DNA from 3 places in the Arthrobacter sp. P1_B11 genome. Region 1 is predicted to be linked to each of the others. Evidence: riboswitches for the same ligand, from Rfam matches in the RefSeq annotation. Region 1 holds a riboswitch; each other region holds the start of a gene.
What was found. Region 1 has a riboswitch for cyclic di-AMP ahead of AC1D14_RS17360 (aggregation-promoting factor C-terminal-like domain-containing protein). Riboswitches for the same ligand answer to the same signal wherever they lie in the genome.
Positions count from the first base shown of each region.

Region 2: it holds a riboswitch for cyclic di-AMP, as region 1 does, so the genes downstream of both, AC1D14_RS07565 (C40 family peptidase) here and AC1D14_RS17360 (aggregation-promoting factor C-terminal-like domain-containing protein) in region 1, are expected to answer to the same signal.
Region 3: it holds a riboswitch for cyclic di-AMP, as region 1 does, so the genes downstream of both, AC1D14_RS20635 (C40 family peptidase) here and AC1D14_RS17360 (aggregation-promoting factor C-terminal-like domain-containing protein) in region 1, are expected to answer to the same signal.

Region 1 is NZ_JBFTZQ010000025.1:11,244-15,526, reverse strand. It holds gene AC1D14_RS17370 (glycosyltransferase family 39 protein) at 1-758, opposite strand, end outside; gene AC1D14_RS17365 (bifunctional glycosyltransferase family 2/GtrA family protein) at 755-2,161, opposite strand; gene AC1D14_RS17360 (aggregation-promoting factor C-terminal-like domain-containing protein) at 2,387-3,205, opposite strand; cyclic di-AMP (ydaO/yuaA leader) riboswitch at 3,211-3,374, opposite strand; gene AC1D14_RS17355 (HAMP domain-containing sensor histidine kinase) at 3,469-4,283, opposite strand, start outside.
Region 2 is NZ_JBFTZQ010000007.1:88,004-92,286, reverse strand. It holds gene AC1D14_RS07580 (alpha/beta hydrolase) at 1-149, opposite strand, end outside; gene AC1D14_RS07575 (GTP pyrophosphokinase) at 417-1,523, shown strand; gene AC1D14_RS07570 (SulP family inorganic anion transporter) at 1,530-3,032, shown strand; cyclic di-AMP (ydaO/yuaA leader) riboswitch at 3,155-3,343, shown strand; gene AC1D14_RS07565 (C40 family peptidase) at 3,347-4,159, shown strand.
Region 3 is NZ_JBFTZQ010000037.1:23,902-28,102, forward strand. It holds gene AC1D14_RS20615 (DUF6457 domain-containing protein) at 1-268, opposite strand, end outside; gene mobA (molybdenum cofactor guanylyltransferase) at 315-986, opposite strand; gene AC1D14_RS20625 (HNH endonuclease) at 1,011-1,511, opposite strand; gene AC1D14_RS20630 (NlpC/P60 family protein) at 1,734-2,510, opposite strand; gene AC1D14_RS20635 (C40 family peptidase) at 2,611-3,201, opposite strand; cyclic di-AMP (ydaO/yuaA leader) riboswitch at 3,362-3,520, opposite strand; gene AC1D14_RS20640 (M23 family metallopeptidase) at 3,670-4,201, opposite strand, start outside.

The DNA of each region.
Region 1 (4,283 bases):
CCGGCAGCCGCCAGCAGATGCAGCACCCGCCGGCCCAGGGTGGTGGGCGCGGCCCAGACGTAAGCCAGCGCGAGGCAGGGCACAATCAGGAAGCCCTGCAGCATCTTGGTCAGGAACGCGAGTCCGATCACGGCACCGGCCACGGCCAGCCACTTCCAGCCGGCCTTTTCGATGGCGCGGGTGGTGAAATATGCTGCCAGCACCAGGCACAGCGTTAGCAGGGCGTCCGGGTTGTTGAACCTGAACATCAGCGCGGCCACGGGGGTCAGGGCCAGTGCACCGCCGGCCAGCAGCCCGGCGGCCGGACCGGACACACGTTTCACGGTCAGGTAGAGAAGCCCGACGGCGGCCACACCCATGAGTGCCTGCGGCACCAGCATGCTAAGCGGCGAGAAGCCGAAGATCCGCCCGGCCAGGGCAGGAATCCAGAGTGCCGCCGGCGGCTTGTCCACGGTGATCGCGTTCCCGGCATCGAGGGAGCCGAACACTAAGGCGGTCCAGTCCTTGGTGCCGGCCTGGATGGCCGCGGCATAGAACGAGTTGGCGTATCCGGTGGCTTCGAGGTTCCAGAGATACAGGACCGCCGAGAAGGCCAGCAGCAGCGCGGCTGACGGTCGGACCCAGCGGGACTGGTTTCCCGTCAGCAGGGAATGAAGGCGTGAACGCGACACCGGCGTCTGCCCGGAGACGCCCCGTTCCTGTTCTGCGCCGGATTCGGCCTCCGTGCGGTGCTCTGCACGGCTCACTGTGGTGGTCATTTGCTTGCCTCTTCTTCAGCGGTCTTGGAGTCTGTGGCGGCGGAAGCCTGGTGCACCGGCGGCGACTGCCGCCGTCGGAACACCCATAGCCTGAACAGCAGGAACTTCACCGCCGTGGCGGCGAGGTTGGCCGCGGTGACGGTGACCAGCTCAAGCCAGCGGTCCGGCGTCGTGCTTCCATGGACGAGGACGAGCGCCCCGGAGGTGAGGGCCCAACCGATCCCGAAGACCAGAAGACCCTCAAAGTGATGGCGCGCAACGTCGCTGCCGCCGGCGATGCCGAAGGTGAAGCGCCGGTTGGCCGCGGTGTTGGCCACGGCCGTGGTGAGCAGGGCCAGGAAATTGGCGAGCTGCGGATCCATGAAATTGCGGCACAGGAAGAAGAGCAGCAGGTAGGCCAGGGTGGACGCTGCGCCGATGGTACCGAAGCGGACCAGCTGGCCGAACAGGCTGCCGCTGGGGCTCTGTTCCTGGCTGCGGGAGGCCGCGGGAAGGGGGCCGCGGGCCAGCGCACCGCGAAGCTCGGCGACGGGAATGCGCCCGGACACCATGTCCCTGCTGAGCCGGGCCATGCCGCGGACATCCGCGAGGGCGGTCTGGACGATGTCCACACTGGAATGCGGATCGTCCGTCCAGTCCACCGGAACTTCGTGGACGCGGAGCCCGCACTTTTCGGCCAGGACCAGGAGCTCGGTGTCGAAGAACCAGGCGTTGTCCACGGTGTGCGGCAGGATCTGTTGGTCGATGTCCGCCCGGATCGCTTTGAAACCGCACTGCGCATCGCTGAAGTGCGCCCCCATCACGGACTGGAGCAGGAAGTTGTAGCTGCGGGAGATGAACTCGCGCTTGGGCCCGCGGACCACCCTGGAATTGCGTGTCAGCCGCGTGCCGATGGCGAGGTCTGAGTGCCCGGAAATCAGCGGTGCCAGGAGGGGACCCAGAGCCGCGAGGTCGGTAGAGAGGTCCACATCCATATACGCCAGGACGGGTGACGGCGAGGCCAGCCACACTTTGCGGAGGGCGTTGCCGCGGCCCTTCTCCTCGAGGTGCACCACTGACACTTCTCGCAGCTCCCTGGCCACCCGCTCGGCGGTCTTGAGGGTGTCGTCCGTGCTCGCGTTGTCCGCCACGGTGATGCGGAACGGGTGCGGGAAGCTGCCCCGGAGATGCGCATGCAGCCGGCGCAGGCACTCCTCCAGGTCGCGTTCCTCGTTGTAGACGGGGATGGTCACGTCCAGCACGGGAACCGCGGCGGCGGTGTCGATGGGTGAGCGCCGCAGATGCCGTGCACGGGCAACGGCCGGGCTGTGCCCGTCAGACGGCGCGGAGTGGACCCGCGCGGGCGGCTGGGGGTGCAGTGGAGGGTGCGGCTGGGTTCCTGAGGCCTGGTCTGTGAGGGTCATGCTTCAACAGTGGCGGGGCCTCATATGAGGGTTTTAGGGCGAAGCTGTGCGGGGGCTGTGGAAGTTTTGGCCCCTTGGAAGGGCGGCCGCCGCATTTCTGCACCGCTTCCCGGCCGCGCCCACGTGCAGGGACGCCGACGGCCCCCGGATCACGTGGATCCGGGGGCCGTCGAAAAACTCAAAGGGGTGCAGAAACGCGCGCTCCGCTTCCCACCGACTGGCGGCTTAGTACCAGTTGTTGGCGAGGTGGAAGTTCAGGGCGCTGCAGGGGGAGCCGTAGCGTTCCTTGACGTAGTCCAGGCCCCAGTTGATCTGCGTGCGGTAGTTGGTGCGGTAGTCCGGTCCGGCGCTCGCCATTTTCTCGGCAGGCAGGGACTGCACCACGCCGTAGGCGCCGCTGCTCGCGTTGGTGGCGGTGGTGCGCCATTCGGACTCCTTGGTCCAGAGCCTCTGCAGGCACTGCATCTGGTCCGCGGCCCAGCCGAAGGAGGACAGCTTGCTGGCTGCATAAGCCTGAGCGCCGGCGGGGTCATCCACCGCGGCAGGAGCAGCGGGCTTAGCCACCGGAGCGGCAGCCCGGACCGGGGCCACCTTGGCAGCCGGCACGGCAGCAGCCTTCGCCGGAGCAGCGGCGGGCTTGGCTGCCGTTGCCTTCGGGGCGGCCTTGGCAGCGGGAGCCTTCGCGGCGGCGGCCGGCTTGGCGGCGGACTGCGGGGCCAAAGCGGCTGATGTCGGCGCCGGCAGGGCGGAGATCAGCGTCTTGTCGAAGTTGAGCGTTGACGCCGCGTCGGCCGTGGCGGAGGCCGCTGCGGGGCTGGCTACCGGGGCAGCCTGCTCGGCGGCCTGGCTGGCCGCACCGACACCGATGAGCACGGCACACGCCGTGGTCACCACGGCCGCGCGGCGGCCGAATGACGGGATGTCAGCAGTGAGCCGGCCCCAGGCCGACATGGGCCGGACAGGTTCGGCGCGGTGGCGTGAAAGCTTCTGCCGGGACTGCGTGGAAGCGCGATCAGGGCGCGTTTGTACCTTGAATTCAGACATGGTGGATTGCCTCTCAACACCTGCGGAGTTAGCTGTCGGGTTCGGATGAGGTCATCCGGCCGCACGGCGATTCACGTGTCGGCTTCACCCCAAGGGCTTGATGCGGATTGCCCGGGACTCTGGTTCCCCCGCCTCTGCCTGGTCAAGCGGAATCCGGGAAGCGGCAGAGCTGGGCGTCCATCCGGATATGCGGCCCTGGTGGTGGCCGCACTCTATCGACCGTACAGGAGGCTCACGCTTAAGTCACATTTAGGTAACAGAGATCACGACGACGGCGCGTCGCCTTGTGCAGGCAGTCGGACCGCGAATTCGGTGCGGCCGGGCCGTGAGGAGACCTCCACCGTGCCGCCGTGGGCTTCCACGATCGACTGCACAATGGAAAGCCCCAGCCCGCTGGTTCCTTCGGCGGAAGCCTGCCCGGACGGGGCCGCCGTCTGGGCGCCCGGCGCCGCCGGCACGGGGGTCGCCCGGGCCGCGTCTGCGCGGGCAAAACGCGCGAAGACCCGGTCCACGAACTCCGCGGGGATGCCCGCGCCGTCGTCCGTCACGGTGATCACTGCACTGCCGTCGGCGGACCTCATGACTCCGGTGACCACCGTGGTGCCCGGCCCGGTGTGCTTGCGCGCGTTGGAGAGCAGGTTGACCAGCACCTGGTGAAGCTGTGAGGCGTCGCCGCGCACCACTACCGGCTCTTCGGGAAGTTCGAGGTGCCAGTTGCGGTCGGGCGCCATGACCTTTTCATCGCTAACTGTCTCGATCACCAGCTGCGTGAGGTCCACGTCGCTGAGCTTTAGCGGTTGCCCCTCGTCAAGCCGCGCGAGCAGCAGGAGGTCCTCCACCAGCGTGGTCATCCGCACGGACTGGCTCTGGACGCGGGCGAGGGAGCGCTGGCCGTCGGGCGTGAACTTCTCGGTCATGCGCATCAGCTCGGTGTAGCCGCGGATGGCCGTGAGCGGCGTGCGGAGCTCGTGCGACGCGTCGGCCACGAACTGGCGGACCTTCATTTCGCTCTCCTGCCGCGCCTCGAGGGCATTGGACACGTTGTCCAGCATGAGGTTGAGGGCATGGCCTACGCTGC
Region 2 (4,283 bases), on a different contig from region 1:
CGCCAGTAGCCGCCATGGATGACCACCACCACGCCGCGGAATGCCGGACGCCTGGGGTTCCGGGACGAGGACGGCGGCGGCGTTTCCGGCAGGAAGAGCTCGCCCCATTGGCTGGGGTGGTCACCGTACTGGTACTTCTGCCGCTTCACTGCATCCTCCTTGGGTCCCGGTGGGCAGGAGGCGACCAGCGCCTCCGGCGTCACCACTGCCGCGGTGCCCGGCAGTCCATGGGAAAGCGGGGTCCGACGGCGCACATCAGCCATGTGCCGAGCCTACAGTGACGCCGCTCCCGGCGCGCGGAAGGGTGAGCCGCCCGGCCGTCCGCGCGTTGAAGACCGCCGACAACCTGACCGACGACGGCAGCAGCGGGTGGTGTCACACCTGCGACTGTCGCACGCCCTTGATAGTTTGGGAGCATGGCAAGCAACTGGGATCGCCTGGACGTCAGTCAGCGCGACTCCGTGCAGGAAAACGTGGAACTCTATGAGCGCGTCCGGCCTGCCCTGAAGCTTGTCACCCGCGAGGTCCTGCTGACTCTCCGGACCATGCTTAAGGACACCGAGGTCACGCCGCTGTTCGTCACCGGCCGCACCAAGACCGTGGAGTCCTTCCGGGAAAAAATCTCGCGGACTGAGGAGTCCCTGGAGCCGGATGGCCCGAGGGTGCTGAAGTTCCCCGATCCGTTCCGCACGCTCAATGACATGGTGGGCGTCCGCGTCATCACCAAGCTGCCCACGGAAAACGCCGTGGTGGCCAACCTCATCAAACGGCAGCGCCAGCTGTTCGACTGCCGCGGCGACCGCGAGAAGGACATCGGCTCCATTGAGTCCGGGACCTACGGCTACTCCAGCCGCCACCTGATCCTGCGGACCATCCAGAACGAGGCCGTCAAGGAGTACCAGCACGTCTTAAACTCCGAAGCACAGCCCAACGGCAGCTACTTCTTCGAATGCCAGATCCGCACGGTGTTTGCGCACGCGTGGAGCGAGATCGAGCATGACATCCGCTTCAAGGCCGAGGACCCCCGGGCATGGACTCCGCATTTCGACCGCCAGTTCACGGCCACGGCCGCCATGCTGGAAACCGTCGAGAGCGCCTTCGCGGACCTGCATGAACGCTACGAGGAGGTCCGCGGCTACTGGGATCTGGAGGGTGAGGGCGCGGCGCAGCTCACGCCCAACCGCATCCGCGACGTCTGGCGTACGCTGCTGCCGCACGTAGACCGAAAAGTGGATGACGACTGGGGCTGGGCCGCCGAACTCATGGCAGCCCACGGCCTGAACCAGACGGTCCAGCTCGCCGGCCTCCTCAGCGCCAACCGCATCACTGAGGTCCGCAAGGCCCTGGACCACCGCTACTCCCCCGGCCCGGACCGGCTGCTGGATGACCTCCTCCTCTGGCAGTACGGCACCAAACACATTGACCTCACTGCAGAGGCGCCCGACGCCGTTCCACACCCGCGGCGCGACAGCCTCCTGCGGCGGCTGAAACAGATCGAGCGCTACCGCCAGACCAAGAAGTAGGGACCCATGAAACCCGAACAGCTCCAGTCCGTCCGGGCAACACTCCGCTCCCCGCGCCGCCTCAAAACCGAGGCGCTGGCAGGCCTCGTGGTGGCCCTCGCCCTGATCCCTGAGGCCATCGCCTTCTCGGTGATCGCCGGGGTGGATCCCCGGATCGGCCTGTTCGCCTCCTTCACCATGGCCGTGACCATCTCCTTCGTGGGCGGCCGGCCCGCCATGATCTCGGCAGCCACGGGTGCCGTGGCCCTGGTGATCGCCCCGCTGATGCGAAGCCACGGGCTGGACTACCTGATTTCCGCAGTGATCCTGGCCGGCGTGTTCCAGATCCTGCTGGCTGCCCTCGGCGTCACACGGCTCATGCGCTTCATCCCCCGCTCCGTGATGGTGGGGTTCGTCAACGCGCTGGCCATCCTCGTATTCATGGCCCAGCTGCCTGAACTCATCGGTGTCCCGTGGCTCGTTTATCCGCTGGTGGCAGCGGGGCTTCTGATCGTCGTCGGCCTTCCCCGAATCACGACGGCGGTGCCGTCGCCGCTGGTGGCGATCGTGCTGCTCACCGTCGTCACCGTCCTTACCGGCATCGAAGTCCCCGCCGTCCAGGACAAGGGGCAGCTGCCGGAAAGCCTCCCCTCGGTATTCATCCCCAACGTTCCCCTGACCTGGGAGACGCTCCAGGTGGTCGCGCCCTTTGCACTGTCCATGGCGCTCGTGGGACTGCTGGAATCACTCATGACAGCCAAGTTCGTGGATGACATCACGGACACTCGCTCCAACAAGACCCGTGAATCCTGGGGGCAGGGCGTGGCTAACATCCTCACCGGTTTCCTGGGCGGCATGGGCGGCTGTGCCGTGATCGGCCAGACCATGATCAACGTGAAGAGCTCCGGTGCGCGGAGCCGGATCTCCACCTTCCTGGCCGGCGTCTTCCTGCTGGTGCTGGTGGTGGTGTTGGGCGACGTCGTGGGGCTGATCCCCATGGCCGCCCTGGTGGCCGTCATGATTTTCGTTTCGGCTATCACCTTCGACTGGCACTCGGTGGCTCCGAAGACCCTGAAGCGCATGCCGAGGTCCGAGACCGCTGTCATGGTGATTACCGTGGCCACCGTGGTGGCGACGCACAACCTGGCGATCGGCGTCGGCGTCGGGGTGCTCGCGGCGATGGCCATGTTCGCCCGGCGCGTGGCCCACTTCGCCACCGTTGAACGGACCGAGGTGGAGCTGAACGGCAGGACCGTGGCCACGTACACCGTAGACGGCGAACTGTTCTTCGCCTCCTCCAACGACCTCTACACGCAGTTCGACTACGCCCAGGACGCCGAGCCGCGCATCTCCGGAGTGGTCATCGACCTGCACGCCTCGCACCTCTGGGACGCCTCCACCGTCGCCGTACTGGACGCGGTGACGGAGAAGTACCGGCGCCACGGCCGGGAGGTTGAGCTGATCGGCCTGAACTCTGCCAGCATCCAGATGCGCGAAAGGCTGGCCGGTAAACTCAACGCCGGGCACTAATGCATACAGCCCAAAAATCCCGCACATAACAGCGTGTCGTTACCTTAATGTGACTTTCGGCGTTCGCTCGCGTACCGTTGAAACCGTGCCTTCCTCACCGAGGAGGGCGCTCCCGCGCTGATTGCCTAACTCTGCCGCAGCCCGGGATCCTCTCGAAGACCATGTCCGGCAGAGACGGGGAAACCAATTTTCGGCCTGTTTCTACGGGCCTTGGGGTGAAGCCGCACAGTTCCTGATTCCGTTCAGGCGCGCGGCCGGGTGTCTCCCATCCGAATCCGACAGCTCACCTCGCAGGCATCGGGAGAGGCTCCTTCATGTCGTCACGCACTACCCCTGCCCGCCGCACAGCGGCCAGCCGTTCAAACCGCTTCGCTTCCGTCTCCCGCGCTGTCACGGCCAACGCCGGAGGACTGGGACGCCAGGCCGCCGTCATCCTCGCAGCATCGGGACTTGCCTTCACCGGCAGCATGGCAGCGAACGCCGCCAGCGCCCCGGCCCAGAAGAACGCGGCCCCGGCCGCGGCCCCCGAAGCCGTCAGCCACGTACAAGCGCCGCTGAGCGCGGACGCCAGCGTCAAGATCGACTTCGAGCGCCCCGCCGTGAAGTCCACCCCGGCACCCGTGGTGGAAGCGCCCGTGATTGAAGCACCGGCCCCCGCAACCCCCGCTGCTGCCCCGGCACCTGCTGCCGCTCCGATTGCTGCACCTGTTGCCGCTCCGGCACCGAAAATCGCGCCGGCTCCGAAGATCACCGTCCAGGCCGCCCCGGCCCCCGCAAAGGCTCCTGCTCACGCAGCAGCAGCCGGCAGCGTGAACGCCTCGATGGTCTCGGCGGCCTACGCACAGCTGGGGATCACCCAGGACTGCACCGCGATGGTGGAGAAGGCCCTGGGCGCTTCCGGCATTCCGGTGGGCGACCTCGCTCCGATGCAGTTCATGAACTACGGATCCGTCGTCTCCACCCCCCAGCCCGGAGACATGGTTGTGCAGTCCGGCCACGTGGGAATCTTCGTCGGCGGAGGCAAGGTCCTCAGCGGCGGCATGAACGGTGTCAACGAGACCGTGGTGCACCCGCTGTCCTGGCTGACAGCCACGGGTCCGGTCACCTTCGTGCGAGCCCACGCCTAACAGCCCGCATTCGCTGTGCGCATCACCGCGCACTCCAGCCGCGCGCTGCAACGAGCCGCGCGCTGGAACGAGCCGCGCGCTGGAACGAGCCGCGCGCTGGAACGAGCCGGTGTTCCGCTGCCTT
Region 3 (4,201 bases), on a different contig from region 1:
CGGCCGCGTACACCCTTGTGACGGAACGGGCGACGTCCATTGCCGCTTTCATGGAGGTGGAATCCGGGGCCTGGCCCGAACCGGACGCAAGACCCGCAGCAAACCCGGCTATGAATGTGGTCAGCGGCGCCGCTGGCCGCACCACCGAGTGGGCGGCCACTCCGGCAAGCGACAGCACTTCATTGACATCCACCTGCACGTCTTCGAGCTCGAAGGCCCGAAGCAGCAGCCGGCACCACTCCTCAAGCGTTTCGTCCTGGCTTTTCATGCCTGCCTCCAAACTCAAACTGCGGCTGCGACGTTCCGGGCCGGGCTCATCGTCCCTGCCCTTCGACTCCTAATGCGGCGGCATCATCCCAGGTATCCACATCATCTGTGGAGCCGGCGGGGACGGTGACAGCCTGTACGTCAAGCCTAGCAAGGAGAGCGAAAACTGACCCGTGATCCAGGGTGTTCCGTGCGGCTGCATCGTCCACGGCGCGTTTTAGCGCAGCCGTGCTGTAAAAGCCGGCCAGCGGCTGGCGGCGTCCGTCTCCGGATGCGGCCATGACGCCATCTTTTCCCTGGGAGGCACGCGCGGCATCTCCGGGGGCCGCAGCCCGGAGAGCGTCCAGAAGAGCATGGACGGCATCTTGCGCGCGCGGCATGTCACACGCGAGGACCAGGGTCAGTGTTGCGGCCTGTGTCTCTGTGCCTTCCAGTCTTCCGGCGGTTCCAGCGTCCGGTGCCGGGTCCGGCCGCTGCAGCCGGTCCAGGCCTGCGGCGATCGCCGCAGCAGGCCCGGCGAAGGGCGGATCCTCGCGGCAGTTCAGCACGCCGGACGGAAGGTTCGTGTCCGGCCCCACCACCACAATCCGGCGGGCACCACGGGCAGCCGCGATGGACCGGCTAAGGAGGCTCTCGCCGTCGTATGTCAGCTCGGACTTGGGCGAGCCGCCAAGCCGCGAGGAGCGGCCGCCGGCAAGGATTATTGCGTCGAATTCCACATCCCCAGCGTAGTGCCGGGCAGGTTACGCGGCGGTCTCCGGAAGCAGGAACGGATCCCACGCCGGCGTGGGCTTCTCCAGTTCCTTGATCTGCCAGATGGTGCCTACGGGCGGCGCCGGGGCGAACCGCAGCTTCCAGCCCATTTCAGCAGGCGTGTGGTCTCCCTTGACGTTATTACAGCGGAGGCAGGCCGCCACGAGGTTCTCCCATGAATCGGCACCGCCCCGCGATTTTGGCTGGACATGGTCAATGGTGTGGGCTGCCTTGCCGCAGTAGGCACACCGGTGCCCGTCCCTGCGAAGGACGCCACGCCGGCTGACGGCGGTGATCATGTTGTAGCGCGGCCGGATGTAGCGGTTAAGGAGGATCACGGACGGGCGGCCCATGATGTCCTGCGGCCCGACGACAGGATCGTCGCCTTCGGCCACCACGCTAGCTTTTCCAGTGAGCACAAGGACCAGCGCCCGGCGGAAGGTCACAACCGCCAGCGGTTCATATCCAGCATTCAGAACGAGAGTGCGCATGCACATACCTCTTCACGGCCGCACCCGGCAGAGGCGCGAGGGCCGGCTGCCCTCTGCATGTCCGGGCTATGGATCGACACCACAAGAGTAAACACTCAAGGGGCGGATCGGCGAATCGACGGAATGCACTCTGACGCCGTGTCGGCATGGCAACCGGGCCTACGGGCATGCAAAAGGACCCCTGCCGCAGTGGCAGGGGTCCCTTTCTAAGCCTTGGTAGTCTTAGCCGCCGACGCGGATGAAGACCGGGCCGGAGCCGACGTTTACGCTGAACAGTGCGGTGGTTCCGCCGTTCCAGCCGCCGTGGACAGCCTGGCCGTTGCCGACGTAGACAGCGATGTGGGCCATGCCCATGCCGCCGTTTTCGTAGTAGGCAAGGTCGCCCGGCTGGGCTTCAGCAGCGCTGACGGTGCGGCCGAGGGACAGGTAGCCTGCCGGCCAGCCGTGGTAGTTGATGCCCACGGCGGCCAGGGAGTTGGTCGCCAGCGCGGTGCAGTCCTGTGAAACACCCAGCTGCGCGTAAGCAGCAGCGGCGATCGAAGCGCCCATGCCGCTTCCGGAAGCGGTCTTGGCGGCGGCAGGAGCGGCCGGAGCAGCCTCAACGGCAGCGGCGGTCTTTACTGCCGGAGCAGCCTCGACGGCGGGAGCAGCTTCCTGCACCTGAACGACGGGCTTGGGTGCCTCGACGACGGGAGCGGCCGTGGTGGAAACAGCCGGCTTCTCGTAGGAGATGGCGATGCTGGACGCAGCGGAAATGGTTGCCGGAGCAACGGACTGCACTTCCAGGGCGGAAACAGGAACCGATTCACGCTGAACGTTGGTCTCGGCAGCGTTTGCAGCGATACCGCTGGTCAGGACCAGGCCGGACGCGGCAGCGATAACTGCGGCCTGGCGGCCCATGCCACCGGCGTTGTCGCCGACAGCCTTGGCGATGACAGCCAGCGAGTTGGTCTTGGTGACCTCGGCGCGGTGGCGTGCAATGGTCGCACGTGTAGTCATAAGTTTCTCTCTTTCGTGTTCCACGGACCGCGGTAGCAGGACGTGGCTTAGCGACGCGCCGGCATCTTGGGGGTAAGCCGGCGCGTCCCGAACGGGATTTTTAGCGAAGGGTGAAGAAGGAGGACGTGCCCGTGGCGGACGCAGCGTGCAGGATCGTTCCATCCGAAGGGTTCAGGGCGCTGATCATCATGCCGTTGCCAACGTAGATGCCCACGTGGGCGCCGCCGTTCTGCATGACCAGGTCGCCCGGAGCGGGTGTCGAGGTGGGCTTCATTGCAGTCCAGGCGTTGACGCGGGGAATGCTGATGCCTGCCTGCGCGTAAACCCACTGGGTGAAGCCGGAGCAGTCCCAGCCGTTAGGAGTGGTGCCACCCCAGACGTACGGGTGGCCGATACCGGTGTAGGCAATGGCCGCCAGCCCTGACGTTGCGGCGGCGGAGCCTGCGGCATCCACCAGCTTGCTCGCCTTGGCAGTAACGGTTTCGGCAGTATCAGTCGCACCATTGGCCGCGTCGTCGCTGGACTGCGCGGCCAGAGTCTCGATGACCGGCGCTGCCTCGGTGGTGACGGCAGGACGCTCGAAGGAGACAGTTGCGGTTGGTGCGGCGGTCACAGCAAGCTGCGTGGCCTGGGATCCGGACTCCGTGGAGGCGGAAACACCGATGTTGGTGTCGGCTGCGTTAGCCGGCATGCCAATGCTCAGGATGAGCCCTGAAGCAGCTGCGATAACAGCTGCCTGGCGACCTACTGTGCCGGCATTGGCGCTTACTGCCTTGGACACTGAGTCCAACGGGTTCGTACGAACCGTTTGCGCACGGTGGCGCGCAGAATTGTGGCGTGAAGACACGAAGGTAGCCTCTCCCAATGCCTACGAGGTGAGCTGTCGGATTCGGATGGGAGTCACCCGGCCGCGCCGCTTCCTGGGAAGCTTTGCGACTTAACCCCAAGGCCTTCTTGCGAAGACCAAAATTGGTTCCCCCGCCCCTGCCAGACGATGTCATGCGAACGGACCTTGAGCGGTGGCAGAGTTAGGCAATCCACTCAAAGGCGTCAACTTCGGAAAAGTTGACGCGGTTTAGACGGTACAGCAGTTCGGAGCGAATGTCACATTCAGGTCACGGCATGTCACAAGAATGCGAGAGTTCTCCATCGGTTTTACTTAAAGCCAGCCCAGAGGGTCAACGACTTCTCCGTTGACCATCACCTCGAAGTGGAGGTGGCAGCCCGTCGAGGCGCCGGTGGTCCCGCTGAGAGCGATTACGTCACCGCGGTTGACCTTCTGGCCGACGCGGACACTCGAAGAGGACAGGTGGTTATACGTGGTCTCGAGGCCGTTGCCGTGGTTGATCACAACCCTGTTGCCGCCCCCGTAGGGGTGCCAACCGGCGAAGGTGACCGTGCCGCTGGCCGCGGCGAACACCTGGGTTCCGCACTCGGCGGCAAAGTCCTGGCCCCGGTGAAATTCCCCGGAGCCCCCGGTGATCGGGCTGACGCGGTATCCGAACGGAGACGATTTGACCATGGTGGTCAGGGGCGCACCAAGGCTGCCCGCCGAGGCGGCGCGGGTGATGCTGCCGGCCGACTGTGCACTGAGGAGCTGCTTGAGCTTGCTGTCCGGGTCACCCTGGGTGGAGACGGACGTTCGGCTGAAGTCGATCTTTGCGGCCGCCTCAGCGGACACCTGCGGCTGG